3 regions of the Arthrobacter sp. NPDC089319 genome follow, and region 1 is predicted to be linked to each of the others. Evidence: predicted binding sites of a transcription regulator. Region 1 holds the regulator's gene; each other region holds the start of a gene.
What was found. Region 1 encodes HrcA, which represses chaperone genes, less so after heat shock. Its sites were predicted from a motif close to TTNGCACTCGNNNNNNNCGAGTGCNAA; they were not measured.
Positions count from the first base shown of each region.

Region 1 (10,285 bases):
TGGCCAACCTGATCGGCGGCGATCCCGAGGACGTGCTCAAGGTCTCGGGCAAGACCGGCGTCGGCGTCGAAGCGCTGCTGGACAAGATCGTGCGCGATCTGCCCGCGCCGGTGGGCGACCCCGAAGCACCTGCCCGCGCGATGATCTTCGACTCGGTGTACGACACCTACCGCGGCGTGGTCACCTATGTCCGCGTGGTCGACGGCAAGCTCTCGCCGCGTGAACGCATCCAGATGATGTCCACCAGGGCCAGCCATGAACTGCTCGAAATCGGCGTCAGCTCGCCCGAGCCAACGCCGTCCAACGGTCTGGGCGTCGGCGAGGTCGGCTACCTGATCACCGGCGTGAAAGACGTCCGCCAGTCCAAGGTGGGCGACACGGTCACCAATCTGCTCAAGCCGGCGGCGGAATCCCTCGGCGGCTACGCAGACCCCAAGCCCATGGTCTTCTCCGGGCTCTACCCGATTGACGGCACGGACTATCCGGTACTGCGCGACGCGCTGGACAAGCTCAAGCTCAACGACGCGGCCCTGATCTACGAACCGGAGACCTCCGCGGCCCTCGGGTTCGGATTCCGGGTCGGCTTCCTGGGCCTGCTCCATCTGGAAATCACGCGTGAGCGGCTCGAAGCCGAGTTCAACCTGGACCTGATCTCCACCGCGCCCAACGTGGTCTACGAGGTCACGCTGGAGGACAAGAAGACCCTGACGGTCACCAACCCGAGCGAATACCCGGACGGGAAGGTGTCCGAGGTCCGCGAGCCGATGGTCTCCGCCACCATCCTGGCGCCCAACGAGTTCGTCGGCACCATCATGGAGCTCTGCCAGGCCCGCCGCGGCGACATGAAGGGCATGGACTACCTCTCCGAGGACCGTGTGGAGCTGCGCTACCGGCTGCCGCTGGCCGAGATCGTCTTCGACTTCTTCGACAACCTGAAGTCGCGCACCCGCGGCTACGCCTCGCTGGACTGGAAAGCCGACGGCGAGCAGGTGGCCGACCTGGTCAAGGTGGACATCCTGCTACAGGGCGAACAGGTGGACGCGTTCAGCGCCATCACGCACCGGGACAAGGCCTACAGCTACGGCGTGATGATGACCTCCAAGCTGCGCGAGCTCATCCCGCGGCAGCAGTTCGAGGTGCCCATCCAGGCAGCCATCGGCTCCCGCATCATCGCCCGCGAAAACATCCGCGCCATCCGCAAGGATGTGCTTGCCAAGTGCTACGGCGGCGATATCTCCCGTAAGCGCAAGCTGCTGGAGAAGCAGAAGGAAGGCAAGAAGCGGATGAAGATGGTCGGCCGCGTGGAGGTCCCGCAGGAGGCCTTCATCGCCGCGCTGTCGTCGGATGATTCCAAGGACAAGGCAAAGAAGTAGTTCTTACAGTGCTGAAAACAACGACGGCGGAGGCTCGCCTCAGTGCCTAGCGTCCTGCCCGTAGGGGACCCGGCACCGGCCGACGGCCTGCTGCCCGCACAGGCGGCAGACGGGGCTGCAAGCCGGGCCTTCTGCCTCTATGTGCACATTCCGTTCTGCCGGGTGCGCTGCGGCTACTGCGATTTCAACACCTACACGGCCAAGGAACTCGGTGCCGGGGCGTCGCAGGACGAGTACTCGGGCACCCTGAACACCGAACTGGATCTGGCGGCGCGCGTGCTGCGCGATTCCGACCTGCCCGACCGGCCGCTGGCCACCGTCTTCTTCGGCGGCGGCACACCAACCCTGCTGCCGGCAACTGACCTGGCCGCCATGCTGACCCAGGCCGAAAGCTTGTGGGGGCTGGAGCCGGGCGCCGAGGTCACCACGGAAGCCAACCCGGACTCCGTCACGCCGGAATCGCTGAAGATCCTCGCCGATGCAGGCTTCACCCGGGTCTCCTTCGGCATGCAGTCGGCCGTGCCGCACGTGCTGAAGGTGCTGGACCGCACGCATGATCCGGAACGGGTGCCGCAGGCAGTGCAGTGGGCACGAGAAGCCGGGCTCAAGGTCAGCCTTGACCTGATCTACGGCACACCGGGGGAGTCCATCGCGGACTGGGAGGCCAGCCTGGACTCCGCGATCGCCTGTGCGCCGGACCATATCTCCGCCTACGCGCTGATCGTCGAGGACGGGACCAAACTCGCGGCGCAGATCCGCCGCGGCGAGGTGCCCGGCATCGACGACGACGACCATGCCGCCAAGTATGAGATCGCCGACGCGCGGCTGGCAGCAGCCGGGTTCGGCTGGTACGAGGTCAGCAATTGGGCCCGCACGCCGGACGACCGCTGCCGGCACAACCTGGCCTACTGGCGCGGCGATGACTGGTGGGGCGCCGGCCCCGGCGCCCACTCGCACATGGGTGGCGTGCGCTGGTGGAATGTGAAGCATCCGGCGGCCTATGCCCAGCGTCTGGCCACCGGAGTCTCGCCGGCGGCCGGGCGTGAAACGCTCGACGCCGGTACCCGGCAGCTGGAGCACGTGATGCTGCAGACCCGCATTATCGACGGGCTGCGCACCCAGGATCTGGGGCCGAACGGCAGGAAAGCCGTGGCAGGACTGATCGCCGATTCCCTCGTCGACCCGGCCGCGGCCTTCGCCGGAACCATTCGGCTGACGCTCAAAGGCCGGCTGCTGGCCGACGCCGTGGTCCGGCGGCTGCTCGAAGACTAAGTCTTCCTAGCGCCCCAGCGAGCGGCCGATCCGGACGAGGGCCGCATCGTAGGCCGCAGCCCAACTCCAGCCCGCCGCCGGCGCGCCGGCCAGTTCCAGTGACACCAGCCCATGGACTTGGCCCCAGACGACGCCGACCATCGAGGCGATCTCGTCATCCGATGCCGCGGGCAGCGCGGCGGCAACTGCGGCAAACAGCGGCGCGATCGACGGCTCCGCCGCTCCCGGTGTCGGCTGGCACGGTACCTGGCCGGCCAGCGACCCGCCGAACATGAGGCCGTAGAGGACCGGATGCTCCAGCGCCCACGTTCGGTAGGCCCGGCCCAGCGCTTCGAGGCCGGCGGACGCAGCCTGCTGCTGGGACGCAGCAAAGGAGGCGAAACCGTCGTCGAGCACTGCGGTCAGCAGTGCCGCCTTGCCCCCGAAGAGCGAATACACCGCCGTTGTCGACGTTCCTGCCGCGGCGGCGATGCTTCGCAGCGACACGGCTGCGGCGCCGTCGCGGGCGATTTTGGCGGCCGCGGTGTCGAGCAGCGTGCGGCGCAGGGTCTCATCGTGGAGGAGGGGTCTTGCCATGCCATCAGTATTGCATAACACTGTTACGTAACACAGTTTTATAACGATGTTACGAATGGAGAAACTGATGTCGCAACGAGTGCACGCAGGACGCTTCACCGCCGATCCCGTCAGCGGGCCGGTGACGGTTTTCCTGATCGGTATGCGCGCCAACCGATGGTGGAAGTTCGCGAAGGTGGCGCGGGTAGGGGCGGCAATGCCCAGAATGCTGGCGCACCTGGCCCAGACGCCCGAGGCCGGGTTGCTGGGGTATCAGCAATGGTTCGGACGCACCACCATCATGGTCAGCTATTGGAAGAGCCCGAAGCATCTGCAGCGCTTCGCGGCCGACCGGGCGTCGCCGCACCTTGAGCCCTGGCGCCGGTTCATGCGCGAATCCGCCGGCAGCGGCGACGTCGGAGTGTGGCACGAGACCTATGAGACGGTGCCAGGTGGCAGGGAAAGTGTGTATAGCGACATGCCGGTCTTCGGGCTGGCGGCGGCCATCGGCCACGTGCCGGTGGGAGCCGGGCTGAACACCGCCCGCCAGCGCCTGCAGGCAGACGCGGTCGGGCGGCCGCGGTCCAGCGGTACATCCTGACCCGGGCGGCCGGGCTTTGGTCCATTGCGCCGCTCGTGCCCTGGGCGGACAATGAGCCCCAGCGGTGAAGCAAAGCTGCCGAGGCGGTGCGCTGCGTAAGGAACCACCGGTAGCCCTCGTGACCTTGCGCAGGATTTCCGCCGAACTGCCGCTGGAATAGGGCCGGTGCCGTGACGGACCGTGAAGGTCAGGGGATGCCATGGAGTTCGGGGAAGTCATAGAGGCAGTCGGCCGCCTCATGGACGCCGCGGGGGTTGCCGCCATCGTGGCCGGCGCAATAATGGCTGCGCTGATCGCCATCCCGCGGCTGGCGCGGAGGCAGGCCGGAGTCTATGAGCAATTCCGTCGGTTTCTGGGGCGGTCGATCCTGCTCGGCTTGGAACTGCTGGTAGCCGCCGACATCATCCGCACCGTCGCCATCAGCCCGACGCTCGAAAGCGTGGCGGTGCTGGCCGCGATCGTGCTGATCCGAACGTTCCTCAGTTGGTCGCTGGAGCTGGAAATCACTGGTAAGTGGCCGTGGCAGGGCAGGGCTGCCCAGGCGCCAAGCATGCCTGCCGTAGCGAAGGAGGAATGAAGACGGGATGACCGGGAGCTGGAGCGGCAGCCCGCGCGGCCTCAGGCTTAGCGGAACAGGCGCAGGTTGTAGGCGTAGCGATACGGGAGGCCGCGGTTGCATTTGATGCCGGCGATCACGGAATAGACCGTGAGGAAAACCCAAATGACCGCAGCGACGACGGCAAAGATGCCGCTGACCGCCGGGATGACGATCAGCAGGTTGGCCACAATGGCCACCACGGTCGGCGGGACCGTGAAGTTCAGCGCCTCTTTGGACTCCTGGGCGGTGAACGGTCCCCGGTCCTTGAAGATCAGGTAGATCACCAGCGACGGGAAGCAGCCCAGGATCCCGCCGAAATGCGCCATGGTTGCCCACTGCCGGTCCTCGGAAGGGGTCAACGGCAAGGCGGAAGCCGACGCGCTCTGGTACTGCGGGCGCGGCGCGGACTTGCGTTCCGGCTGCTGGTTGCGAGCAGAGTTCTCGGACACTGGACCTACCTTCGGAAAATCTGCTGATGGCTCACTGCTGTTCCTAGCCTAGCGGTTCCACCCTGCGGCCCGGTGCAGACCGGGGCCTCAGCGGGCGCTGAAACCGGCTCAGACGGTGAGGAAATCGATGACTTCCTCCACCCGGCCCAGCAGGCTGGGCTCAAGGTCCGCATAGCTGTTCACACTGCCCAGCAGCCGCTTCCAGCCGTCTGCCACGTCGATCTGGGTCCGGTGCGGCCAGCCCAGGCCGGCGAGGATGCCGGTCTTCCAGTCGGTGCCGCGCGGGACCACCGGCCACTTCGCCCGCCCGATCACCGACGGCTTGATGGCCTGCCAGACGTCAACGTAGGGGTGGCCCACAATGAGCACGTTGCCGGCGGCCGCCGGAACGGCCATGGCGGCCTCGGCGATCCGCCACTCCTTGGAATTCGGCACCAAGTGGTCCACCAGGATGCCCAGCCTGCGCTGCGGGCCGGGGGAGAATTCCGCTACGGCCGCGGCCAGATCGTCCACGCCATGCAGGGGTTCGACGACGATGCCCTCCACCCGCAGGTCGTCGCCCCAGACCTTTTCCACTAGTTCGGCATCGTGCTTGCCTTCTACCCAGATCCGGCTGGCGCGCGCCACTCTGGCGCGCTGGCCTTCCACCTTCACCGAGCCGGAGGCCGTCCGCTGGCGGACCGGAGCCTTGGAAACAGGCGCGGGCTGCACCACGTTCACCGGTTCGCCTTCAAACAGGAAGCCAAAGCCCAGCGGGAAGGAGCGCACCTTGCCCCGGCGGTCCTCCAGCGAGACCAAGTGCACGCCGCCGGATTTCTCCACCCGGACTACGGCACCCACCCAACCGCTCTGTGCGTCCTCCAGCACCTGTCCGGGATCGGCGGCGACTTCGCGCAGTGTCCGGGCCTTGGGCGCGGTGAGATCCTGGGGGCCCCAGCCGTAGCTGCTCATATGCTTCAAGTCCTTACACAGGTAGTACGTCTACGGCACCGCCGCGAAGACAATGCTAACAACGGGGGCAACGTATTAGACTTAGCACTTGGACGTGTTGAGTGCTAACAACTCGTCATCACGTTGAGCCGAAGACAGGAGGAGTGCAGTGAGCGAGGTCCGGAGGCTGGAAGTGCTCCGCGCCATTGTCGAGGACTATGTGCATTCACGCGAGCCGGTGGGCTCCAAAGCACTGGTCGACCGGCACAGCCTGGGCGTGTCGTCGGCCACGATCCGCAACGACATGGCGGCGCTGGAGGAAGACGGGCTGATCGTTGCCCCGCACACCAGTGCCGGCCGGATTCCCACGGACAAGGGCTACCGGCTGTTCGTGGACCGGATCTCTGACGTCAAGCCGCTCTCTGCCCCCGAGCGCCGGGCCATCCAGAAACTGCTGGACGGCGCCGACGACCTGGACGACGTGATGGAACGGACGGTGCGGCTGCTGTCCCAGCTCACCAACCAGGTTGCGGTGATCCAATACCCGCAGTTGGGTGCTGCCAAGGTGCGGCACATCGAGTTCGTCTTGCTGGCTCCCCGTCGCGTGCTGGTGGTGCTGATCGCCGACAACGGCAAGGTGGACCAGCATGTTGCCGTGCTGCCGATGGATGTGGCGGAAGATGCGCTGGCCACTCTGCGCACGGCCTTCCTCGCCGCTTTGTCCGGGAAACCGCTGGCCGGAGTGCCGCACCGGCTGAAGGCTTCGCCGGTGCCGGCGGAGCCCGCACATGCGGGGATCGTCGACGAACTGTCCGCGTCGCTTGCCCAGCTGGCCGCGGCCTCCAGCGAGGAGAGGATCTTGATGGCCGGAACGGCCAACCTGGCCCGCTCCACGGTGGATTTCCCCTTGAGCATCGGCCCCATCCTCGAGGCACTCGAAGAACAGGTGGTCCTGCTGCAGTTGCTCTCCGAAATGCACCAGGATGCCCACGGCATGTCGGTGAGCATCGGCCGGGAGAATCCGTACGGCTCATTGGCGGAAACCTCGGTGGTCGCCACCGGTTATGGTCCCGGCGCCACGGCCAAGGTCGGCATTCTCGGCCCCACCCGGATGGACTATCCCACCACGATGGCGGCAGTGCGCGCCGTCGCACGCTATTTGTCACGGATCCTCGCCGGCTAGCCCCACTGCCGCGCAAGGTCCGCACCGGCCGTCGTCGCCGGTGAACCAATCTCCAGGAAGTGAAGTATTACAAGGTGAGCAACCACTACGACGCCCTCGGCGTCAGCCAGGACGCCTCGACCGAGGAAATCAAGAAGGCCTACCGCAAGCTGGCCCGCAAGCTGCACCCGGATGTCAACCCGGGCCCGGAGGCAGCCGAGCAGTTCAAACAGGTCAGCCACGCCTATGAGGTGCTCTCCGACCCGCAGAAACGGCGCGTCTACGACACCACGGGCAACGAAAACGGCAACGACACCGGGTTCGGCGGCGGTTTCTCCGGTTCCGGCTTCGCCTTCCAGGACATCTTCGAGAGCTTCTTCGGCGGTGCCGGAGCTGGCGGCGGTCCGGCGTCGCGCACCCGCCGCGGCCAGGACGCCCTGATCAACGTGCGGATCGACCTCAAGGACGCGGTCTTCGGGGTGAACAAGAAGATCGAGGTGGACACCGCCGTGGTCTGCCCCACCTGCGACGGTAGCTGCTGCCGCCCCGGCACCAGCCCGCGCACCTGCGACATCTGCGGAGGGTCCGGCCAAGTCCAGCGCGCCGTACGCTCCATCTTGGGCCAGGTCATGACCACTGCCGCCTGCGGCAGCTGCCAGGGCTTCGGCACGATCATTCCCGACCCCTGCAACGAGTGCAACGGCGAGGGACGCATCCGTAGCCGCCGTTCGCTGACCATCAAGCTCCCGGCCGGCGTGGGAACCGGAACCCGGATCCAGCTGGCCGGCCAGGGTGAGGCAGGCCCGGCGGGCGGCCCGCAGGGTGACCTCTACGTGGAGATCCGCGTCAATCCGGACAAGAACTTCATCCGCGAGGGAGACGACTTGCACGTCAGCCTGTCGGTGCCGATGACCGCGGCTGCGCTGGGCACGGACGTCACGTTGGACACCTTCGACGGCGAACGCGAACTGAGCATCAAGCCCGGCACGCAGGCGGGGGAGACGCTCACGCTGCGCGGCCTGGGCGTGACGCATCTGCGCGGCTACGGTCGCGGCGACCTGCAGGTGCATGTGCATGTGGAGACACCGAGCAAGCTGGACTCGGAGCAGGAAGACCTGCTTCGCCGGCTGGCGCAGGCCCGCGGCGAGGAATACACCGAGGGCAAGCTGGCATCCTCCGGCACCGGTGTCTTCGCCCGGCTGCGCGACCGGCTCGGTAACCTCTAGGCGTGACCAGCCACCTGTTTTTCACCGCCCCGGGCGAGCTCGACGCGGTGGCCCCGGGCGATAGCTTCACGCTGACCGGGGACGAGGCGCGGCATGCCGTCACGGTCAAACGGATTGAGCCCGGCGAACTCGTCGACCTCGCCGACGGCCGGGGCCGCCGGCTGATCGGCGAGACCGTGTCCGGCGGGTCCGGCGAACTGACGGTCCGCGCGCTGCAGATTCTGCAGGAGCCGGAACCGGACCCGGAGCTGGTGCTGGTGCAGGCACTGGCCAAGGGCAACCGCGACGAACTGGCGATCGAGGCGGCCACGGAGCTTGGCGTCGACGCCGTGGTCCCGTGGCAGGCCGAACGCAGCATCGTGCGCTGGAAAGCCGACAAGGCGGCAAAGGGCACGGCAAAGTGGCAGATGGCGGTGCGGGCGGCCGCCAAGCAGTCGCGGCGGGCGCGCGTACCGGAGGTTGGACCGCTGGTGGAACGCGCTGGGCTCTGTGCCCTGATCCGCTCCAGCCGGTTGTCGCTGCTGCTGCACGAAGACGCTGAGGGCAGCGTGGCAGACGCCGTGCAGCGCGCCGGCTTGGGCGCCAACCGCGCGGAGGCGCGGGGAAACAACGACGGCGGTCCCTCGCCCGACGGCGGCGCCTCCCACACGGGCGGTGCTTCCCGCGGCGGCGATGGCAGTGCCGCCCGGGTGCTGATGATCGTTGGTCCCGAAGGCGGAATGAGCCAAGCGGAAATGGACGCCATGCTGGATGCCGGAGCGGTGGCGGTGCGGCTGGGGCCCCACGTCCTGCGTTCTTCCACAGCAGGACCGGCCGCCCTGACCTTGCTCAGCGAGCTGCTGGGTCGCTGGCGCTAAACCAACAAGTTGGCCGGACACGGTCTACGTGCTCGCCGCGGCCTACGCGGCGGACTACTTGACCGTGAAGACCTTGCTGTCCGGATTCTGCCGTTCTTCGGTCCGCCCGCTCACGTCCTCATGGAAGACATAGAGCTTGTAGGTGCCCGGGTCCAGCTTCTGGTTGAACCTGAACTCGCCGATTTCTTCGGCCGGTGCGTCAACGGAGACTGTCCCGGACTTGACCAGCTTGCCGTCGGCGGCGTCTTCAGAAGCGTCCGCCATCCGGTAGATCTGCCAACGCAGCTGCGATTCGAAGGCGACGCCGCGGCCGAACACCTCCACCCGCCCCTCGGACGAGGCACCCTGGGCCGGATCGATGATCCAGACCGGGGCCGCCAGGCTGCTGTCCCGGGCCATCGGTTCGCCCAGCGGCACATGGCCGAAGGCTTCGTAGCCGTGGTGGCCATCCACCAGGATCACCACTTCGAGCGGGTTGTCGGAGCTGCTGAGCCCTGCGTTCGCGGCGGCCGCGGTGGCCGTATAGACCAACTGCTGCACGGCGCGTTCGGCGATGCCCGCATCCACGCGGCGGTCGAAGGCATCGGATGAGATGTCCAGAGTGATGACCGAGCCGTTGGTAATGGAAGCGCCCACCTTGCTGGCCGGGCTGAGCGGATTGAAGTAGTCCGGATCCAGAGGCTGCAGCCGGGTCAAGGCGGACACCGCCGTCGTAATCGGGTCTCCGAGGTTCTCCGCCTGGCGGTATTCGCGGTACAGGAAGACATTGTCCGCGTTGGTGCCCAGCCAATAGAGGGGGGAGAGCTCGGAAGAGCGCAGGGTCTCCACCGGTGCGCTGGACACCAGCGGACTGCTGGCCACGGTTGGGGCAGTGGGGACGGGCATGGAGGTCTGCCCGCCGGTGGCACTGCCTTGCGGTGTGCAGCCGAGCAACACCAGCGAGGATGCGGTAACCAGCGCCAACCACGCGCCGAAGCGGCGTGTCGGGACCGAGCCCGAAGGCTGCCGGAGCTGGTTGCTGGTAATGCCGGGGTCCCTTCTGACGGTCCGGAAATGACGGGGTAAAAGCGGGGCAGGAACCGGTGGCTGACGGCTTTCCTGCCCCACTAGCTTGGCATATGGGAGGGGGGCTGATGGGTGCTTTAACCAGCCCTCAACCGGACTGATGCACGATTGATGCAGTATCGATATCTTGCCGTTTTCGCCCCCGTAGAGGACTGCGCGGTGCCCCGTGCCGTAGCATGTACCTTGTACCGTCAGGG
Region 1 is NZ_JBFBGZ010000004.1:176,863-187,147, forward strand. It holds gene lepA (translation elongation factor 4) at 1-1,373, shown strand, start outside; gene hemW (radical SAM family heme chaperone HemW) at 1,416-2,645, shown strand; gene AB0N75_RS07645 (TetR-like C-terminal domain-containing protein) at 2,652-3,221, opposite strand; gene AB0N75_RS07650 (DUF4188 domain-containing protein) at 3,277-3,801, shown strand; gene AB0N75_RS07655 (DUF1622 domain-containing protein) at 4,001-4,378, shown strand; gene AB0N75_RS07660 (DUF4870 domain-containing protein) at 4,426-4,848, opposite strand; gene AB0N75_RS07665 (DUF3097 domain-containing protein) at 4,957-5,799, opposite strand; gene hrcA (heat-inducible transcriptional repressor HrcA) at 5,948-6,961, shown strand; gene dnaJ (molecular chaperone DnaJ) at 7,036-8,166, shown strand; gene AB0N75_RS07680 (16S rRNA (uracil(1498)-N(3))-methyltransferase) at 8,169-9,023, shown strand; gene AB0N75_RS07685 (GerMN domain-containing protein) at 9,078-9,986, opposite strand.

Region 2 (10,285 bases), on a different contig from region 1:
ATGGAGAGATTGCGGTGGATCACACCCAGACCGCCCTGGCGGGCCATGGCGATGGCCATCCGGGATTCGGTCACCGTGTCCATGGCGGCGGAGAGCAGCGGGGTCTGCACGGTGATTCGACGGGTCAGGCGCGAACTGGTGTCGGCCTCGGACGGAATGACATCCGTGGGGCCGGGCAACAGCAGAACGTCGTCGTAGGTCAGACCCTCGAAAGCGAACGGATTGAATTCTTCGGACACTGCAGGGCCTTTCGAACGATACCGGTGGCGGCCTCCGGACACAGCCTGAAGACCGGTTCCTGAGGTTGATTACATCCTAAACGTTTCCGGCGCAGCCGATATTTCTGCCCGCTCGCGATGTGGTGGAGCTAACGGCCCTCGCGGGCAGCACAGAGGGGACCAGGCACGGCCTGGTCCCCTCTGTGCTTGACTGCCCGCCGGTCCCCGCGGGTGCGGCAACCCTTCAGGCTGTTAGTGCTGGTGGTTGTGCTCGTCCTCGTCGGCCGGCTTCTCGACGACCAGGGTTTCGGTGGTCAGCACCAGGGCTGCGATCGACGCCGCGTTGCGCAGCGCCGAACGGGTCACCTTGACGGGGTCGATGACGCCGGCGGCGAACAGGTCCTCGTACTCGCCGGTGGCGGCGTTGAAACCGTTGTTGACGGTCAGTTCGCCCACCTTGGAGACGACGACCATGCCCTCGTGGCCGGCGTTCTCGGCGATCCAGCGCAGCGGCTGGGCCAGCGCGCGGCGGACGAGTCCGACGGCGGTGGCTGCATCGCCCTCAAGGGCCAGTACATTCGGGTCGGTATCTAGAGCCTGGGCAGCGTGGACCAGTGCGGAACCGCCGCCGGCAACGATGCCTTCTTCCAGAGCAGCGCGGGTGGAGGACACTGCGTCCTCGATCCGGTGCTTCTTCTCCTTCATCTCGACCTCGGTGGCAGCGCCGACCTTGATCACGCCGATGCCACCGGCCAGCTTGGCCAGGCGTTCCTGCAGCTTCTCGCGGTCCCAATCGGAATCGGTGCGCAGCACCTCTGCCTGCAACTGGGCCACGCGGTCCGCCACATCGGCCTCCGAACCGGCACCGTCCACAATGGTGGTGTTGTCCTTGGTGACGGTGATCCGGCGGGCGGTACCCAGCACCTCGAGGCCAACCTGGTCCAGCTTCAGACCGAGGTCCGCGGACACCACCTGGGCGCCGGTGAGCACCGCGATGTCCTGCAGCATGGCCTTGCGGCGGTCGCCGAAGCCAGGTGCCTTCACGGCGGCCACGTTGAGCGTGCCGCGGATCTTATTGACAACCAGGGTGGACAGGGCTTCGCCGTCGATGTCTTCGGCGATGATGAACAGCGGCTTGTTCGCCTGCAGCACCTTCTCCAACAGGGGCAGGAATTCCTGCACCGTGGAGATCTTGCCTTGGGAGATCAGGATCAGCGCATCCTCGAGGACGGCCTCCTGGCGCTCCTGATCGGTGACGAAATACTGAGACAGCAGGCCCTTGTCGAACTGCATTCCTTCAGTGAGCACCAGTTCGGTGTCCATGCTGGAGGCTTCTTCGATGGTGATGACGCCGTCCTTGCCCACCTTGTCGAAGGCTTCGGCCAACAGCTGGCCGACCTCGGGGCTCTGGGCGGAGATGGTGGCCACCTCGGCCACCTTGTCCTCGACCTCGCGGGCGTTCTCCAGCAGGCGTGCGGAAACGGCCTCGACCGCTACCTCAATGCCGTGCTTGAGCGCTCCCGGTGCGGCGCCGGCGGCCACGTTGCGCAGGCCCTCCTTGACCAGGGCCTGGGCCAGCACAGTGGCGGTGGTGGTGCCGTCGCCGGCCACATCGTTCGTCTTGGTGGCGACTTCCTTGGCCAACTGCGCGCCAAGGTTCTCGTACGGATCGTCCAGCTCCACCTCGCGGGCGATGGTCACGCCGTCATTGGTGATCGTGGGGGCGCCCCACTTCTTGTCCAGGACCACATTGCGGCCGCGGGGGCCGAGGGTGACCTTGACGGTATTGGCGAGCTTGTCGACGCCGGCTTCCAGCGCCTTGCGGGCCGCGTCGTTGAACTCCAACTGCTTTGCCATGAATTTGTTCCTTTCACGCGAAATGCCCCGGTTGCGCTGCAATACAGCGGCAGCCGGGGCATTTCGGTTGTCCGTGGTTCCGGCTGCGGGCGTCGACTGCGCGCGCCCGAGCCGCCGGACTCAGCTGATGGGCCTTACTTGGTGACGATGGCCAGCACGTCGCGGGCAGAGAGCACCAGGTACTCTTCGCCGCCGACCTTGACCTCGGTTCCGCCGTACTTCGAGTAGATGACTACGTCACCCTCGGCTACGTCAACGGGAACCCGGTTGCCATTGTCATCGACGCGGCCGGGGCCGATCGCGACAACTTTGCCTTCCTGCGGCTTTTCCTTGGCGGTGTCCGGGATAACCAGGCCGGAGGCCGTGGTCTGCTCTGCTTCGAGCGGCTGGACAACAATACGATCCTCAAGAGGCTTAATCGAGACCGACACTCGGCTCTCTCCTTTTCATAAGCTACGAATAGGTTTGGCCAAGGAGATGTCTGCCGTCGTCGCGGTGCCGGCAGGCGGTTCCTTGTATTAGCACCCACACGGGGAGAGTGCTAACTGCGACTCTATGAGACCGATTAGCACTCGGTCAAGGCGAGTGCCAGCAGGAGATGGATCCCAGCTACCTGCACGTCCTCTTATGACGCGAGGTGGCATTTCGGGCCGCGGCCCAAGTTGCGTAAGGCTTACCTAACCCGATAGTTTTCACAGTACGCGCAAATAGCAAACGTTTATGTTGCCTAATGCCGGACTCCTCCCTCGGGGCCCGACATTTGACGAATGATGGAGTGTCAGTGAAAAAGTCCCTGAAGTCCGGCCTGCTGGTCGTGACCGCAGCCGTTTCCATGCTCGCTATGAGCGCTTGCGGTCAGCAGACCAATGCCGCAGCAGGCGCCGATGCAGAGACGATCAGCGTTGAGCATGCCTCGGGAACCACGGATGTGCCGGTGAACCCGGAGACCGTCTACACCTTCGACCTGGGCGTGCTGGACAGCCTCACCGCCCTGGGCGTCGAGGTCGACGGCGTTCCGCAGGCCGTGTTCCCCGAGTCCCTGGCGCAGTATGGCGAAGACAGCTACACCAAGATCGGCTCCATGAAGGAACCAGACTTCGAGGCGATCAGCGAGGGCGCTCCGGATCTGATCATCATCTCCGGCCGGACTGCCGAGGCGTACGACGAGCTGAGCAAGATCGCCCCGACCATCGACCTGAGCGTCGATACCGCGGCGCCGGTCGAGAGCTTCAAGGAAGTCTCAACGACTCTGGGCGAGATCTTCGGCAAGGAAACCGAAGTCGACGAGAAGCTTGCCGCCCTCGACACCAAGATTGCGGACACCAAGGCCGCGGCTGCCGACGCCGGCACCGGCCTGGTGCTGATGACCAGCGGCGGCGAAATGACCGCCTACGGCGCCGGATCCCGCTTCGGCATCGTCCATGACGTGCTGGGCGTGCAGCCCGCTGCCGAGGTGAAGTCCGAGGGACCGCACGGTGAGGCGATCTCGCACGAATTCATCGCGGAAACCAACCCGTACCACCTGTTCGTGATCGATCGAGACTCGGCCGTCGGCGAATCCGGTGAGGCAGCCACCGCTGTTCTGGATAACGACCTGGTCAACGGCACCAAGGCGGCAAAGAACGACAGCATTACCTATCTGGATTCCGCTTCCTGGTACCTGGTGGGCTACGGCCTGAACAACACGGATGCGATGATCAGCGCCGTCCAGGCAGCCGTTACGAAGTAGCACCCGTATGGCCGCCGGCTCTGAAGCCGGCGGCCTGCGCGGTGGTCCGATCTATGGCCTCCTCCACGATTTCCACACCAGCTCCGGCACCGGTTGCAGCCGCGGCCCGGCGTTCGCGTCCCCGGGGATCCGGTGCGCAGCTCGCCTGGGCGGGCACCGCCGTCGTTATTTTGGCCTGTGTCAGCATGTTCGTGGGGGTCAGCGATGTCACCCTGCCGGCGCTGCTGTCCGGCGACCAGACCGCCTGGGACATCTTCTGGATCAGCCGGCTGCCGAGGACCCTGTCCGTGATCCTGGCCGGTGCGGCACTGGGCATTGCCGGGCTGATCATGCAGCTGATGGCCCGGAACAAATTTGTGGAGCCGTCCTCCGTGGGAACCGTGGAGTCCGCTTCGCTGGGCATCCTGGTGGTCACCGTGGCGATCCCCGGCGCATCCCTGCTGGCCAAGATGTCCGTGGCCACCGTGTTCGCGGCGGCCGGAACCGGGCTGTTCCTGCTGGTATTGCGCCGGATCCCGCTGCGCAACACGCTGATCGTGCCGCTGGTGGGCATCATGCTGGGCGGCGTGATCGCGGCCGTGACCACCTTCTTTGCCTACCGGTACGACCTGCTGCAGACACTGAACAGCTGGATGATCGGCGACTTTTCCGGCGTGCTGCGCGGCCGCTACGAACTGCTCTGGATTGTTGCGGTCCTGGCCGTGGTCGGATATCTGTGCGCGGACCGGTTCACCATGGCGGGCATGGGCCAGGAATTCTCCACCAACCTGGGCCTGCACTACGGGCGGGTGATGACGCTGGGACTGGTCATCGTCTCGCTGATCAGCGCCGTGGTGGTGGTCAACATCGGCGCCATTCCGTTCCTGGGCCTGGTGGTGCCCAACCTGGTGTCGCTGGTGTTTGGCGACAGCGTCCGCCGCGCGGTCCCGTGGGTGGCGGTGTTCGGCGCCGGCTTCGTGCTGCTGTGCGACATCATCGGCCGCACCATTCGGTTCCCCTACGAGATTCCCGTGGGCGTGATTGTCTCCGCCGTAGGCAGCGCCATTTTCCTGTACCTGCTGCTGAGGACCCGCAAGAATGGCTGACACGGTTCTGCCCGCCGCACTGACGCAGCACAAGCGCCGCACGGTCAAGACCGTCCGGCCGCGGACGTGGATCATCCTGCTGGGCCTGCTCACCGCCGTCCTGGTCGCCGTTTTCATGACCGTCGACCTGCGCGGCAACCTCGGCTACATCCTTCCCCGGCGGGCCATCAAGATCGGGTCGATGCTGTTGGTGGCGTACGCCGTGGGTGTGTCCACCGTGTTGTTCCAGACGGTGACCGCCAACCGCATCCTGACGCCGTCGATCATGGGTTTCGACGCCCTGTACATGCTGATCCAGACCGGGCTGACGTTTGCCATCGGCGGCCAGGCGCTGCTGAGCATGGGCGCACCGGCCCGCTTCGTGATCGAAGTACTGATGATGGTGGCGTTCTCCTTCCTGCTGTACCGCTGGCTGTTCACCGGCGGCGGCAAGAGCCTGCACCTGATGCTGCTGGTGGGCATCGTTTTCGGCACGATGTTCCGCGGCATCTCCTCGCTGCTGCAGCGGCTGATCGACCCGAGCGAATTCATCATCCTGCAGGACCTGTTCTTTGCCAGCTTCAACAACGTGGACGGTCTGTTGCTTGCCGTCTCGGCAGTGGCCGTTGCTGCCGCCAGCATCCCCGTCTGGCGGATGCGCCGCGAGCTGGACGTGCTGGCACTGGGACGGGATACCGCGCTGAACCTGGGCGTGAACCACCGGCGCGCCGTCACCAAGGTGCTGATGGTCTGCGCCGTTTTGGTGGCCGTCTCCACCGCACTGGTGGGTCCCATCACCTTCTTCGGCCTGCTGGTGGCCAGCCTGGCCTACCTGCTGTGCTCGCATTTCCGCCACACTTATGTGCTGCCCATCGCCGTGCTGTTGGGCGCCATTGCGCTGGTCGGCGGTCAACTGGTGCTCGAGCAGGTATTCAGCTTCGACACCGCGCTGAGCATTGTCATTGAATTTGCGGGCGGCCTCCTGTTTATCGCCCTGCTGTTGAAAGGCTCCGTCAAATGATCCACGTCTCGGGCGTCTCCAAGACCTACGGCACGCAGACGGTGGTGGACGATGTCAGCTGCTACATCAAGGACGGCGGCATCACGTCGATCATCGGGCCCAACGGCGCCGGCAAGTCCACGCTGCTGTCCATGGTCTCCCGGCTGTTGCCGATGGATGCTGGGGCCGTCACCATCGACGGCCTGGACGTCAGCAAGACCGCGGGCAAGGAACTGGCCCGCAAGATGGCCATCCTGCGCCAGGACAACCAGCTGACGGTCCGCCTGACCGTCCGGGACCTGGTGGGTTTCGGCCGTTTCCCGCACAACAACGGCCGGCCGACCGTCAGCGACAAAGCCCACATCGAACAGGCCCTGGAGTACCTGGACCTGACCTCCATGGCGGACAAGTTCGTGGACGAGCTCTCCGGCGGCCAGCGCCAGCGCGCTTTCATCGCCATGGTCCTGGCGCAGGACACCGACTACCTGCTGCTGGACGAGCCGCTGAACAACCTGGACATGAAGCACGCGGTGGAGATGATGCGGCTGCTGCGCCGGCTCACCGACGAGCTGGGCAAGACCGTGGTGCTGGTCATCCACGACATCAACTTCGCCTCCTGCTACTCCGACAGCATCATCGCCATGCGCTCCGGCCGGCTGGTCCATCAGGGGCCGCCGGCGCAGATCATGCAGGCAGAGGTGTTGCGCGATGTCTACGAAATCGACATCCGGATAGAGGAAATCGAAGGAAACCGGATCGGCGTCTACTTCGCCTGAGCGGCGCAAGGGCCAAGTTCACGGGCGCGCGGTTTCCGGCAGGGCGTTCACGGGCAGCGTGCTGACCGGCGGGCACGAGCATGCGCCGCACCGTCATTCCTTGAGGACCGAGAGTATGTTGCCGGCGGGGTCCTTGAACCACGCGATGTCCGGACCGTTGCCGCGCATGATGCCCTTGTCATCGGTGGGCAGCTCGGGATCGTTGTAGATCTTGGTCTGCACGCCACGGCCGTTGAGTTGATCCACCGCGGCTTCGACGTCGTCGACGGCGAAATTCAGGACGGTGAACGTGGCCGGTTCGTGGTCCGGCTTCGGGTACATGATCATCCGGCCGCCGCCGGGGAGATGGAGCTCGAGGATGCCCATCGGGCCATCGGCTACTTTGAGGCCCAAGGTTCCGCCATAGAACTGTTTGGCGGCGGCGGTGTCATTGACGCTGAAGCCGCTGAAAGCATGGTTGGGGGTAAACCCGGCGCTGTCCATGGTGGTCTCCTTCGCTACGCGGGCGGACACTTTCCAGAGTGGCACAGCGGCATCGGTCAGAACAGTGCCCCGCCCCGCTAGCATGGAACCAGGACCCGCCGCAGGTCCGGCCGCGGGTATCGACGGAGGCGGACATGGGACAAAATCCTGCGTGGACCGCGGACGTCCCGTCACAGCAGGCAATTGCCGCGTCGCAACTGAGCAGCCTGCCCGAGCCACTGCTAGGCGACCTCTTCACCGGCAGCACCCGGGTCCGGGTGCCGGCCGGCACCCTCACCCACCGCGAAGGCGATCCCTACCCCCACTTGGAGCTGATGGTCTCCGGGCTGCTGAAGTTTTATGCCACCGCCCCCGATGGACGCACCATCACGGTGCGCTATTGCCGCCGCGGGTCGCTGATGGGAGTGGTTTCCCTGTTCTCACCGGACTTCGCCCTGCCGGTGAGCGCCGTGGCCCTGACCGACACCGAACTGGTGCGTCTCTCCCCCGTGCACGTACGTGGCGCCGCGGCGCGCGAACTGCAGGTGGCCCACGTATTCCTCCGCGAACTCAGCGAGCGCGTGCTCGGTTTCATGGCCGAGATCCCCGGCAGCGCGTTTACCTCGGTGCGGCAGCGGGTGGCCCGGCACCTGTTGGACTTGGCCGCCGGGGCCGACGCCGGCCGACTGGGCATGCCTGCTCCGATGGCAGATGCCGGATCCGAGCTGGCCGTGCGTACCACGCAGCAAGAACTGGCACAGGCAGTGGGTTCGGTCCGCGAGGTGGTGGTGCGCATTCTGCGCGAACTGCGCGAAGCCGGTGTGGTCCGTACCGAGCGGGACCGGATAGTGATTGTTGAGCCGGGGAGGCTGGCCGAGCTGGCCATCTGGAACCCAGGTTCCTGACACCGTCCGTGTGGCTCTCGACACTGGACCTATGAAGACACTACCCAAACCGGCAAAGCAGCCGGGGGCCGCGCCCGATGTACAGCTGACGGCGGAGGAACTGCAACTGGCCTCCCGCAACCATGTGATGCCGCTGGAGATGCTCAGCGCCGGCCGCACCCCGGCAGGCATGCACTATTTGCTCATTCATTTCGATGTCCCCCTGATCGACGCCGGAGCCTGGCGGGTGCGGATCGGCGGCGCGGTGCGCCGGCCGCTGGAGTTCAGCTTGGCCCAACTTCAGGCCCGCGAACAGCGCACGCTGGCCGTCACTTTGGAATGCGCAGGCAACGGCCGGAGCCTGCTCACACCCCGTCCGGTGAGCCAACCGTGGACCCACGGCGGGATCGGCACCGCCGATTGGACCGGGACGCCGCTGGCTCCGCTGCTCGCCGAAGCCGGAGTGGAACCGAAGGCGGTGGATATCGTCTTCACCGGTGCGGACCGGGGCGTGCAGGGCGGCGAAGAGCAAAATTACGCCCCGGAGCCTGAAAATCTCCGAGGCGATGTCCCCGGACGTGTTGCTGGCCTACGCCATGAACGGCGTTCCCCTGCCGCCGCAACATGGGTTCCCGGTGCGGCTGCTGGTGCCCGGGTGGTACGGGATGGCCAGCGTGAAGTGGCTGACCGACATCGAGGCAACGGCTGTCCCGTTTACGGGATTCCAGCAGATGTCCTCCTACCGCTACAACCGCAGCGAAGCCGATCCCGGCGAGCCGGTAACCCGGATCAAGGTCCGTGCACTGATGGTCCCGCCGGGCATCCCGGACTTCATCACTCGAAACCGGCTAGTGGATGCCGGCCCGGTCCTATTGCGCGGCAGGGCCTGGTCCGGGAGGGCGCCCATCCAGCAGGTCAAGGTCGCCATCGACGGGGTGTGGTCCGAAGCACAGCTGGACCCGGCGGACGGCGAATATGCCTGGCGCGGCTGGACTTTCCGCTGGCAGGCGCAACCCGGCGGGCATCAGCTGATGTGCGGGGCGATGGATGCCCTCGGGCAGGTCCAGCCGTTGGAGCCGGAATGGAACTATCTGGGCATGGGCAACAATGCCGTGCAGACGGTCCCGGTGACTGTCCGTCCGTGAAAGCAGCATCCGGACGCGGTAATATTCCGGTTCATGGTTCTGCCCGGCCCGCCGGCCCGCTCGGAACGCCCTCGGCCTGCAACTGTGTGGAGAACTCCCGGGGAAACCAGAATTCTCCTGATTGCTATTCTGGCCTCCTTCGTTGCCTTCCTCGACGCCTCCGTCGTCAACGTGGCGCTGCCGGCCATTGGCCGGGACCTCGGCGGAGGCCTGGCCGTCCAGCAATGGGTGGTGGGCGGCTATCTGCTGTCCCTGGGCGCGCTGATCCTGGTCGCAGGTGCCCTGTCCGACGTGTTTGGCAGGATCCGGATCCTGCGGCTGGGGCTGATGGTCTTTGGGATGGCTTCCGTGACTTGCGCGGCGGCGCCGACGGCAGCCGGCCTCGTGGCCGCGCGGATCGTGCAAGGCGCCGGCGCGGCGCTGCTGGTGCCCGCTTCGCTGGCCTTGATCACCATGACCTTCGCGGGCAGAGAGCAGCACAGGGCGATCGGCGTCTGGACCGGCTGGACCGGCACGGCCTACATCATCGGCCCGATTTTCGGTGGCCTGCTCGTGGACTCGGTGGGCTGGCGGGCGGTCTTTGCCGTGAACGTACTGCCCATCGCCGCCACCTTCTGGCTGATGGCCCGGCTGGCAGATCCGCCACGGCCCGAGCCGAGGGCACCGATCGATGTCCCGGGCGCGTGCCTCGCCGCCGGCGGACTCGCCGGATCGGTGTTCGCGCTGATCGAGCAGCAACGGCTCGGCTGGGCAGACCCACGCGTTCTGGTCCCGCTGGTAGCCGGGCTGATAAGTCTGGGGCTGTTTGTGTGGTGGGAACACCGAACGCGCTACCCGATGATGCCGCTGCAGATATTCGGCGTTCGTAACTTCGGCGTCGGTAACATCGCCACCGCGGGGGTCTATGCCGGACTGGCCCTGGGCCTGTTCGCGCTGCCGGTCTTTCTGCAACAGGCCGCCGGCTTCAACGCTGCCGCCGCCGGCCTGGCGACCTTGCCAATGAGCGTTCTCTCACTCGCCCTTGCCGCCTGGTTTGGCCGGCTCTCGGGCCGCTACGGGCCGCGCCTGTTCATGTCCGCGGGCCCGCCGCTGGCCGGGACCGGGTTCCTGCTCATGATGTCCGCGCACGAGCCGCTGGACTTCTGGCAGC
Region 2 is NZ_JBFBGZ010000001.1:497,307-507,591, reverse strand. It holds gene guaB (IMP dehydrogenase) at 1-239, opposite strand, end outside; gene groL (chaperonin GroEL) at 471-2,075, opposite strand; gene groES (co-chaperone GroES) at 2,210-2,506, opposite strand; gene AB0N75_RS02485 (siderophore ABC transporter substrate-binding protein) at 2,857-3,804, shown strand; gene AB0N75_RS02480 (ABC transporter permease) at 3,858-4,889, shown strand; gene AB0N75_RS02475 (iron chelate uptake ABC transporter family permease subunit) at 4,882-5,889, shown strand; gene AB0N75_RS02470 (ATP-binding cassette domain-containing protein) at 5,886-6,644, shown strand; gene AB0N75_RS02465 (VOC family protein) at 6,738-7,127, opposite strand; gene AB0N75_RS02460 (Crp/Fnr family transcriptional regulator) at 7,262-8,011, shown strand; partial or broken gene AB0N75_RS02455 (molybdopterin-dependent oxidoreductase) at 8,043-8,465, shown strand; gene AB0N75_RS02450 (molybdopterin-dependent oxidoreductase) at 8,557-9,135, shown strand; gene AB0N75_RS02445 (MFS transporter) at 9,220-10,285, shown strand, end outside.
Region 2: the regulator HrcA is predicted to act here: its motif matches at 2,641-2,667, upstream of groES (co-chaperone GroES).

Region 3 (10,285 bases), on a different contig from region 1:
CGGTGACAGCTGGACTGTCGGCGAGCCGCTGGATGCGTCTGCCCTCGGTCCAGCGGTCTCGGAGGTACCGGGGGCCACGGAGTCCCTCGAGGCGCCGCCGGTCTCCCCGGTTCTGGTCATGTCGGAACCCGACCCGGGCGCTGTGGCCTGCTTGTCCGACGGCCGAGTGGTGCTGCAGGTTGGCGCCGCGCCCATCCGGTGGGCGGCCGTATCCGATGACGGCGGGCACAGCTACGGACCGCTGCAGCCGATCGAGGAACTGCCCGATCCCGGCAGCGCCGGCTCACTGATCCGGTTCGACGGGCTGCCAGCCTTGGGCGGACTGGCCGCACCGGTAAGCAGCCACTGGATCCTGGCCGCCAACTGCCAGGATGCCGTGCTGAACCGGAATGTGGTGCTCAGCCTGTCGCGCGACGACGGGGAGTCCTGGCCGCACAAACTCACTATCTGGGGCAGTGGAGCCAGCGGTCCGGCCGTGGTGCGGCTGGCCGACGGCCGGATTGGCGTGCTGTACGAGCGCCAGGGCGGCCGCGAACTGGCCTTCGCCACTGCTGATCCGGGGATGCTGCGGGCGGCCTGGCCCCGCGGGGCGGTGACGCGGAAGGCCGACGAAGGCACCGGTGGGTCGCGGCCAGAGACAGGCCCACTTCCGGTGGCAAGGGACTATCCGTTGCGCTTCGACATGGTGCTGCAGGCGATTGTCGGTGCGGACGAAGGACGGCCGGAGCCGGGCTATCGGGCCGGGGACATGCTCGTTTTCGCCGGACGGGCGCGGGTTTTGGGGCCGGAGTACCTGAGCGTTCAACTTTCCGGCGCGTTCGACAACCTCGGGGATTTTCCGCCGCAGCAACTCGGGCCGGGTGGGGAGGCACACTACTTCCATCCCGTCCACACGGTGAGCGCCGCCGACGTCGCTGCCGGCCGTTTCACCGTGGTCTTTACCTGCACTGCAGCCCCGGTAGACACCGCTTCCGGAAGTGCCGCGGTGGTGGGCCGAACGCGGGAGTTCAGCCTCGACGTCGTGAGCGGAGAAATCGGCGAGGGGTGACGCGGCTCTCTGCCTCCTCGGGAGTGTTCTCCCGGTAGCAGTGTGCAAGGATTTAACCGGGATCAACAACGCCGCCGTTACGGTAGCGAAGACGCAGAACGGAGTGGGAGTGCAAGACAAGGACCCAGACCAGGAATCCATGTCGCCCATGACTCCGCAGGCGGGAATGCTGCCGATCATCAAGCCGAAAAACGTTCCTGTTCCCGACGCCGGTTCCGGCCGTTCCACGGCCCCGGCACGCACCGGCTCCGCCGCCGGACCGCAGCCCACCCATCCTCCCGTGCCGCGCCCGACGGACCGGCCGGTGGCCAAGCAGGTCAAGCCCGTTCCGACCGGAACCACGCCGCTGCGTGCTTCGGCGGCTGCATCACGCTCCAACGCGGCGGCCCGCCGGATGCTGCGCAAGCTGGTGCAGGGCGAGGCGCCTCCCACCGCACCGATGAGCATTGTGGAGCGGCTGGCCGGCAGCCCGTACGCGAACCCGATGATCCAGGCAGCCGGAATCGATGCCTCCGCGCGGATCACGTTGGACTTTGCCCTGGATGTGGCGGAAACCATGTTCCGCTATGGAGCCGGCGCGCTGGAGGTGGAGACCAGCATCATTGCCGTCACGGCGGCGTTCGGCCTCAGCGACATCGACGTGGACATCACGAACCAGTCCGTGCTGATCAACTACGCCAAACCGGACACTGTGCCGATCACCGTGATGCGCGTGGTGCGTTCCTGGACCAACAACTACGCCGGACTGTCCCTGGTGCACGAACTGGTCACCGACATTGTCAACGGCGGAGTGGGCCGCAGCGAAGCCAAGGAGCGGCTGCAGGAAATCACCTCCCGCCCCAAGCCCTTCCCTCGCTGGATGGCCATCGGCGCCGGCGGCGTTTTTGCCGGAGCGATCGTTGCGTTCCTGGGCGGCAGCATTTTCGCAGCCCTGGTGGGCAGTATCTCCACCCTGTTGATGGGGTTGGTGGGGAAGAAGCTGAGCAAGTGGCGGATGCCGGACTTCTTCATCACCGGCATCGGCGCTTGCCTGGCCACCGTGATTGCACTGGTGTTCTGGGCACTGCACGTGCCGTTGAGCCCGGCGCTGGTGATCGCGGGCGGGATCCTGTTCCTGCTGCCCACCGGACGCTTGGTCTCAGCCACACAGGACGCCATCAACGGCTTCCCGGTCACCGCTTCCGGGCGTTACCTCTCCGCCTTCTTCACCTTTGCGGCCATAGCCGCGGGCGTCGCGGTGGGGCTGGTGGGAGGCACCATGACCGGCATCAGCCTCCCCGAAGTCTTCGTGCAAGGCGAGGGGAACTACCCCTATGTGGTGCGGGCGCTCCTGCTCATGGTGGCGACGATGGCCATCTGCATGACCGAGCAGACCAAACTGAACATGCTGCTGCCCACCGCCGCCGTGGGCCTGGTGGGTCTGCTGATCTACGACTTCGTCTTGTGGGCAGGAATCGGGGACCGGATCGCGCCGGCCGTCGGTGCCGTGGTGATTGGTTTCCTAGGCCGCATTGTCGGCCTGCGGATGGGCTCGCCGCAGTTGGTGGTGGCCGTCCCTGCGGTGCTCTTCCTGCTGCCCGGACTGTCTGTGTTCCGGTCCATCTTCGAACTGACCGTCAACTCGGAGGCGCCGTTCAACGGCATTCTGGGGCTGTTCGGTGCGTTGACGGTGATCCTGGCGATCGCCGGCGGCGCGGTGCTGGGCGACAACTTGGCCCGCCCGTTCACCAAGGGACTGGGATCGAACGAAAGCCGGCGGGCCCGGCGCCGGTAGGGCGCTGGGGGAAGCGCGGGTCGGAGCCGCCGGAAGGACGCCGGTCTGGGCGCTCTCGAAACCGGCGCATGCTTATGCCGCCGTGCCGGACGCCGGCAGGTCGGAGCCGCCGGACCAAGCCGGGCCCGCTGGCCCGACGCGCGCCGGATCAGGCTGGTTCGTTCTCCGGGAAGATCTGTCCCTCCGGGGTGCGCTTCTCCGCCTGGAAAGCGTCTTCGGCCCGGCCGTAGGCCCAGTAGCCGGAGATCGAGACCTGCTCGCGGGACAGTCCGTGGTCCTTGAACAGGACGTCGCGCAGCGACTTCACCTCGCCGCGCTCGCCGTGGACGAAGGCATCCACCCGGCCCTCGGGCCATTCCAGGGCGGAGATAGCGTCACGCAGCATGGTTGCGGTCCCGGGTGTCTGTCCGCGGCGGAACAGCCAGTGGATCTGCAAGCCGGCCGGGGCGTCCAGTTCCTGCACGTCGTCCTCGGAGTCCACTTCCAGGAAGGCATGGCCACGGGCGTCCGGAGTCAAGGCTTCGACGGCGGCCGCAATGGCGGGAAGGGCCGAATCGTCGCCGGCAAGCAGGTACCAGTCGGCCTCGGGATCGGGGCGGTAGGCGCCGCCGGGGCCGTTGAACATCAGCCAGTCGCCCGGCTTGGCCTGCGCGGCCCAAGGCCCGGCCAAGCCTTCGTCGCCATGGACTACAAAATCGACGACGACTTCGCGCGTCTCGCGGTCAACTCGCCGCACGGTGTAGGTGCGGGTGACGGGGAGCTTATCGGCCGGCAGCGTTTCCTTGAGCTCGGCCACGTTGACCGGGAGTTCCACGTCGAGCGACGGATCCAGGAAGAAGATCTTGATGTAGGGGTCTGTCGCTGCCTTCGCTGCATACCTCTCGGCAAACGATTCGAAGGCCTCTCCGCTGGCATACACGCGGACCATGTGCTTCGAAAGCCACTCAGTGCGCGTCACCTGGAGGTTGGTCTGCACGCGCGGGGGCCGGCCGCTCCGTCCGGGGCGGGCGGGGGCTGCTGCCGGTTGCGTCTGCATAGGGGTACTACTCCTGACAAAGGGAAACTGCTACTTAGGGAAACCTAACCCACGTCCGAGTGATTCCCAATTTATGAGTAAAGGTCATCTTGGCGGCGTAACGGCCGCTCTTCATGGGGCTGGGCTTCTACCGTCGGCTGGCGGCGGGGCTTCTACCGCCCGCTGGCGGCGGGGCTTTTGCTGTCTACCAAGGCTTGGCCTCTGCTGTCCTTCCGCGGCCTGGCTTCAGCGCTCGGCATGCGCTGTCCATGTTCAGCAGGAACTGTCCATGTTTTGGCGTGACGCAAGCTCCTGACCTGCGGCAACGCCGAACGGCCCGCAAAACACACCTTCAAGATCCGGCCGGGCAGGCGGCGTTCCAGAGAAGGAGGGGCGGCATTCGCGCGGTGCGCGCTGCAGCTCCAGGGAGGGCGGACGTTCGTGTGGTGGCCCGCTGGCGACCACTCGGCTAACTTCGCTCCCATGTATCGGACTAACGTCCCATGTTTTGGGCCCGCTCCAAGCCCCTGACCTGCGACGATGCAAATGCCCTCGCCGAAACGTGGGAGCGAGTATCAGTTAGTCCGCCGGGGGAGCAGTGCAGGGCAGGCTGCCACGCCGCCCCGGACTCCGCGACCAACCAGCTGGGCCGCTCGGGCTCAGCGCAGCGCCCACGCTACCGGGTCGGCGTGCTGGGCGGCCAGCAGTTCGTTGACCCGGCTGAAAGGCCTTGAGCCGAAGAACCCGCGGGATGCGGACAAAGGGCTGGGGTGAGCGGTCTCGATCCGCGGCACGTGTTCCAGCACGGGTGCCAGTTGCTGGGCTTCCCGGCCCCAGAGCAGTGCCACCAGCGGGCCGCCGCGCTGGGCCAGTGCCCGAACCGCCAGTTCGGTGATTTGCTCCCAGCCCTTGTTCCGGTGCGAGCCGGCCTTGCCTGCTTCAACGGTCAGGCAGCGGTTGAGCAGCAGCACGCCTTGGTCGCTCCAGGCGCTCAGGTCCCCGTGCTGAGGCGGCCGGAAACCCAGGTCCATCTGCAGTTCCTTGTAGATGTTGGCCAGGCTTCGCGGCAGCGGCCGGACGTGCCGTTCCACAGCGAACGACAACCCGATGGAATGCCCCGGTGTGGGGTAGGGGTCCTGGCCGACGATCAGCACCTTGACCTTGGACAGCGGCCGCTGGAACGCCCGCAACACGTTCCCCGGCGCGGGCAACAGGGTTTTGCCGGCGGCTCGCTCGCCGTCCAGGTAGGAGGCAAGGTCCCAGAGCATCGGTTCGGCCGGCGCCAGCACCTCGGCCCACTCGGGGTGGATCACGCCGGCAAGTTCCTGCGGTGCGGCGAACGGATACGGGGCACCAAAGTCCGCGGCAGGCGGGTGGGCGGGCAGCGGAAAGAGGGCACCGTCGTCGTAGTTCACCGTTCTATCTTTGCGGATATCGGCCGCCGGCCGGCAATCAGGCCGCCCAAAGGGGAGTCAGCGACAGTCGCAGGGGATCGAATGACAGGCCTGTGATTCGCCCTTATCATGGAGGAGGTATTGATTGCCGCCGGCAAGTACTAGGAAGAGCAGGTGTGTTGTGGCAGGTTCGGCCGAGGCCAGTGCGTTTTCACTCGAGGCCGAGGTTGACGACGCCAGCCCGCTGAGCGAGCGCGACCAGCGGATGCTGGCGCTGGAGCGGCAGTGGTGGAAGTATGCCGGGGCCAAGGAACAGGCCATCCGCGAACTGTTCGACATGTCCGCCACGCACTACTACCAGATCCTCAATGCGCTGATCGACACCGAGGATGCGCTGGCGCACGATCCGATGCTGGTGAAGAGATTGCGTAGACTACGTACGTCCCGCCAGCGCGCGCGCACTGCTCGCCGGCTGGGCACCGACGCCTGATTCCGGGACCGCCCGGGAGGCCGGATCCCGACACTCCACCACCAAGGATGCAGCACCGCGATGACCAAGTACCCCCGGGATGAGTTCGACCAGGTCCCTGAAACTTCAGACCGCCACGGTGTGCATCGCGCCCGCATGGCGACGCCGAAGTCCAACGGCCTGGGCCTGATCATCCTGGCTGCCGTCTTGGCGCTGGCGGTCGGAGCCTTGTCCTTCTTCGTGCTGCCGCTGCTGGGGACCGGAGGGCCCTTCACCCCGGTCGCCGGCGCAACCAGCACCCCTGCCGCAACAGCCTCGGCATCGCCATCGGCAACGGCGGAGGAAAGCGAAAGCGCCACGGCGGAAGACACCACGGAGCCGACTGACGAGGCCACGCCGGAGCCCACCGAAGAAGCAATCGACGAGCCCACCGAAGAGGCCACGGCGGTCAACAAGCAGGATCCGGTGATGATCCTCAACGGTGCGGGCGTGTCAGGGCTGGCCGGCACGGTCTCGCAGACCGTGCAGAACGACGGCTGGACGATCGCCGTGGTGGACAACTGGGGCGGCGCACCGCTGGCCGGATCGGTGATCTTCTACAACCCGGGCCAGGAGGCCAACGCCCAGGCCCTCGGGGAACTGCTCGGCATTACCGACCTGCAGGAAAACGGTGACGTCTCGCAATACGTCACCGTGGCGCTCGGCCCCGGCTACCGCTAGGCGGCCGCACCTGGTTTTGAGGATTTCGGTTACGCCTCAATAACATTAAGTGTGCCTTAGGTCACTTTCTACTCCATGCGTAGATAGGGTGAAACCACCCTGCCGCTGAACCGTCTGTGGCAGAGGCGGAACTACTGAGTATGGAGAACACTATGGCGCTGGGAACCGTCAAATGGTTCAATGCGGAAAAGGGCTACGGCTTCATCACCGTGGACGAAGAAAATTCCGACGTATTTGTCCACTGGTCCGCAATCCAAATGGATGGGTACCGTTCCCTGGATGAAGGGCAGCGCGTGGAGTTCCAGATCGGTCAGGGCCAGAAGGGTCCGCAGGCCGAAGAGGTCCGGGTCGCTCCTTAGCAGGACATTAACGACGACGGCGGTGGAGGCTGGGTGCCTCCACCGCCTTTTTCGCCGGCTGGCTGAGCGGCGGATGGTCGTGCTGCTCGGCGAACGGAACATGCTGCGCCCCGGCCGGGCCCACCCCGCAGCTGCGCGCCGCGGTGGGCCCCACCGCGCCATGTAGTGGTCGCGCTGCGCCGTGGCATTGTTACGTTCGCGGACGGGCTACTCTTTCAGCGGCACGCCGCGGGCGTCGCGCTTGAACGGTTCCGCCCCGACCAGGATCATGATGCCTTCGATGAAGCCCCACACGGCGCCGACGCCGAAGGTCAGGAAAGTGACCACGATCTGCAGCACGCCAATGCCGACGTAGCCGAGGTAGAACCGGTGGATGCCCAGGCCGCCCAGCAGGATGCCCAGCAGGCCGCCGATCAGCCGCGACTTCTGCTCCGGGTAGTAGTATCCCTGCGGAGCTCCGTAATACTGCTGCTGGCCGTAGGGCTGACCAGGTTGGCCGTATTGACCCGGCTGGCCCGGCCGGCCGTACTGCGGGCCGGGCTGGCCGTATTGGCCCGGCTGGCCCGGCTGACCCGGCTGACCCGGCTGCTGCGCGTATGGCTGTCCGGAAGCGCCAAAGTGCGGCTGGCCGGGAGTGCCTTGCTGTTGACCCGGGGCGCGTTGTTCCGAGGCACCGAACGGCGGCTGGCCAATGGGCTGTCCGGCGGGGCCGCCGTACGGCGGCTGGCCGATCGGCCTCGTCGGGTTGGCTCCCGTTCCCAACGGTTCGGTGGGGTTGCTGGCGTTCTTCTCGTCGCCTGATTCAGTCATGGTTTCTCCGACCTTGCCCGTCGCCGGGCTGCTCACAGATGGTTTCTCTTACCAGCCAATCTACGCGGGAGGCCCCGGCCGTATCCATGGGGGTCCACCCTGATTGTTTGCCCGGGGTCGGTCAGGGTGATTCGCCCTCCGCGAAGTGGACCGATCGGGCCGCCCAACAGGTTGCACTCGACACCGTCGAGTGCTAATTATTGACTTAGCACTCTCGCGGGCCGACTGCTAAGAAGTCTCCGTGGGGGGTGAAACCCGCCACCTGATGTGAGGTGAGCGGCGCGGCGTACCGAAATCGCCGTCGTCGTAAGCCGTCCGTCGCGGGCACCGCAGGTGGCCAGCAGCCGTCAAAAGCTGCGTCCAGTGTCTATTGTCCAGAAGGGACGTAAGCCGCTATGGCAAAGATCATTGCATTTGACGAAGAGGCCCGCCGCGGCCTCGAGCGTGGACTGAACATCCTCGCCGACGCCGTAAAGGTAACCCTCGGCCCGCGTGGCCGCAACGTCGTACTCGAGAAGAAGTGGGGCGCTCCCACGATCACCAACGATGGTGTTTCCATCGCCAAGGAGATCGAACTGGACGACCCGTACGAGAAGATCGGCGCAGAGCTGGTCAAGGAAGTTGCCAAGAAGACTGACGACGTCGCCGGTGACGGTACCACCACCGCGACCGTTCTGGCCCAGGCCCTGGTCAAGGAAGGCCTGCGCAACGTTGCTGCCGGCGCCGACCCGCTGAGCCTCAAGCGCGGCATCGAGAAGGCTGTTGACGCCGTCACCGCCGAGCTGATCGCTTCCGCCAAGGAAATCGAGACCAAGGAACAGATCGCCGCCACCGCGTCCATCTCCGCCGGAGATCCGCAGATCGGTGAGCTGATCGCCGAGGCCCTGGACAAGGTCGGCAAGGAAGGCGTCGTCACCGTCGAGGAGTCCAACACCTTCGGCCTGGAGCTGGAGCTCACCGAGGGCATGCGCTTCGACAAGGGCTACCTGTCGGCTTATTTCGTCACCGACGCCGAGCGCCAGGAAACGGTCCTCGAGGATGCCTACATTCTGATCGTCAACTCCAAGATCTCCAACGTGAAGGACCTGGTTGGCATCCTGGAGAAGGTCATGCAGTCCGGCAAGCCGCTGCTGATCATCGCCGAGGACGTCGAGGCTGAGGCCCTGGCCACCCTGATCGTGAACAAGATGCGCGGCACCTTCAAGTCCGTGGCTGTGAAGGCTCCGGGCTTCGGCGACCGCCGCAAGGCCATGTTGGCCGACATCGCCATCCTTACCGGCGGCCAGGTCATCGCCGAAGAGGTCGGCCTGAAGCTGGAGAACGCCACCCTGGACCTGCTGGGCCAGGCCCGCAAGGTGGTTGTCACCAAGGACGAGACCACCATCGTCGAAGGTGCCGGCGAAGCCGACGCCATCGCCGGCCGCGTCAACCAGATCCGTGCCGAGATCGACAACTCCGATTCCGACTACGACCGCGAGAAGCTGCAGGAGCGCCTGGCCAAGCTGGCCGGCGGCGTGGCAGTCATCAAGGCCGGTGCCGCAACCGAGGTTGAGCTCAAGGAACGCAAGCACCGCATTGAGGACGCCGTCCGCAACGCGAAGGCTGCCGTTGAGGAAGGCATCGTCGCCGGTGGCGGCGTGGCCCTGATCCAGGCCGGCGCCAAGGCATTCGCCAACCTCAGCCTCGAGGGCGACGAAGCAACCGGCGCCAACATCGTCAAGGTTGCCATCGACGCTCCGCTGAAGCAGATCGCCCTCAACGCCGGCCTGGAGCCGGGCGTTGTGGCGGACAAGGTCCGTGGGCTGGGTGACGGCCACGGCCTGAACGCTGCCACCGGCGTGTACGAGGACCTGCTGGCTGCCGGTGTCAACGACCCGGTCAAGGTGACCCGCTCTGCCCTGCAGAACGCGGCCTCCATCGCCGGTCTGTTCCTGACCACCGAAGCCGTTGTCGCCGACAAGCCGGAGAAGGCCGCTCCGGCCATGCCGGGCGGCGACGAGATGGGCGGCATGGGCGGCTTCTAAGCTTCCCAGCCACTACCTCGGCCTGGTCAACAGGCCACGGTTTACGCGAGGCGCGGTTCCCAGCACGGGAGCCGCGCCTTGCGGCTTTAACCCCGGTTCCCGCGCAGCCAGTCCGGGCCCTCAAGCTGCCAGACGTCCAGCTCGGCGGTGAGATTGCGCCGGGCACTCTCCAGCCACTTTTCCCGCGCCGCAGGTGTCCGGTACAGCGGGTCCAGGTCCAGCAGTCGGCGGACGACGGCGGTGCGTCCGGCGGCGAAGTCGGCGTCGGCCACGTCGGCATAGTCTTGGCGGACGGCCCGGACATAGCTGCGGTACTCCGCCGGCGTTCCGCCGAGTACGGCCAGATCGGCATCGCACAACAGCGCCCCGGATTCGTCCTGCGGGTCGGGGGAGTGGTCCGCCGTGAGCAGGACCAGCCGGACCACCTCGGCAGTCTCGCCAGCACTGATGCCCGCGGCCGGCAGGCTGGCTGCGGCCAGTTCGGCGGACTCCTGTTCGTCCTGGCCGGCTTGGCCGTTGTAGACCGCATCGTGGAACCAGGCTGCCAGCCACACGGTGCGCTGCCGGGGCCCGGCGCCAACGGGCGGCGCGAGTTGACCCAGCGCTTCCAAGACCGCCAGCAGATGGCCGGGGCCGTGATAGTGACGGTGCGGCTCCGTCCAGCGCTCCAGC
Region 3 is NZ_JBFBGZ010000012.1:25,949-36,233, forward strand. It holds gene AB0N75_RS15990 (sialidase family protein) at 1-1,048, shown strand, start outside; gene AB0N75_RS15995 (threonine/serine exporter family protein) at 1,188-2,822, shown strand; gene AB0N75_RS16000 (siderophore-interacting protein) at 2,971-3,858, opposite strand; gene AB0N75_RS16005 (uracil-DNA glycosylase) at 4,497-5,252, opposite strand; gene AB0N75_RS16010 (DUF3263 domain-containing protein) at 5,413-5,721, shown strand; gene AB0N75_RS16015 (LytR C-terminal domain-containing protein) at 5,782-6,420, shown strand; gene AB0N75_RS16020 (cold-shock protein) at 6,573-6,779, shown strand; gene AB0N75_RS16025 (TM2 domain-containing protein) at 6,987-7,589, opposite strand; gene groL (chaperonin GroEL) at 7,985-9,613, shown strand; gene AB0N75_RS16035 (DUF4031 domain-containing protein) at 9,700-10,285, opposite strand, start outside.
Region 3: the regulator HrcA is predicted to act here: its motif matches at 7,795-7,821, upstream of groL (chaperonin GroEL).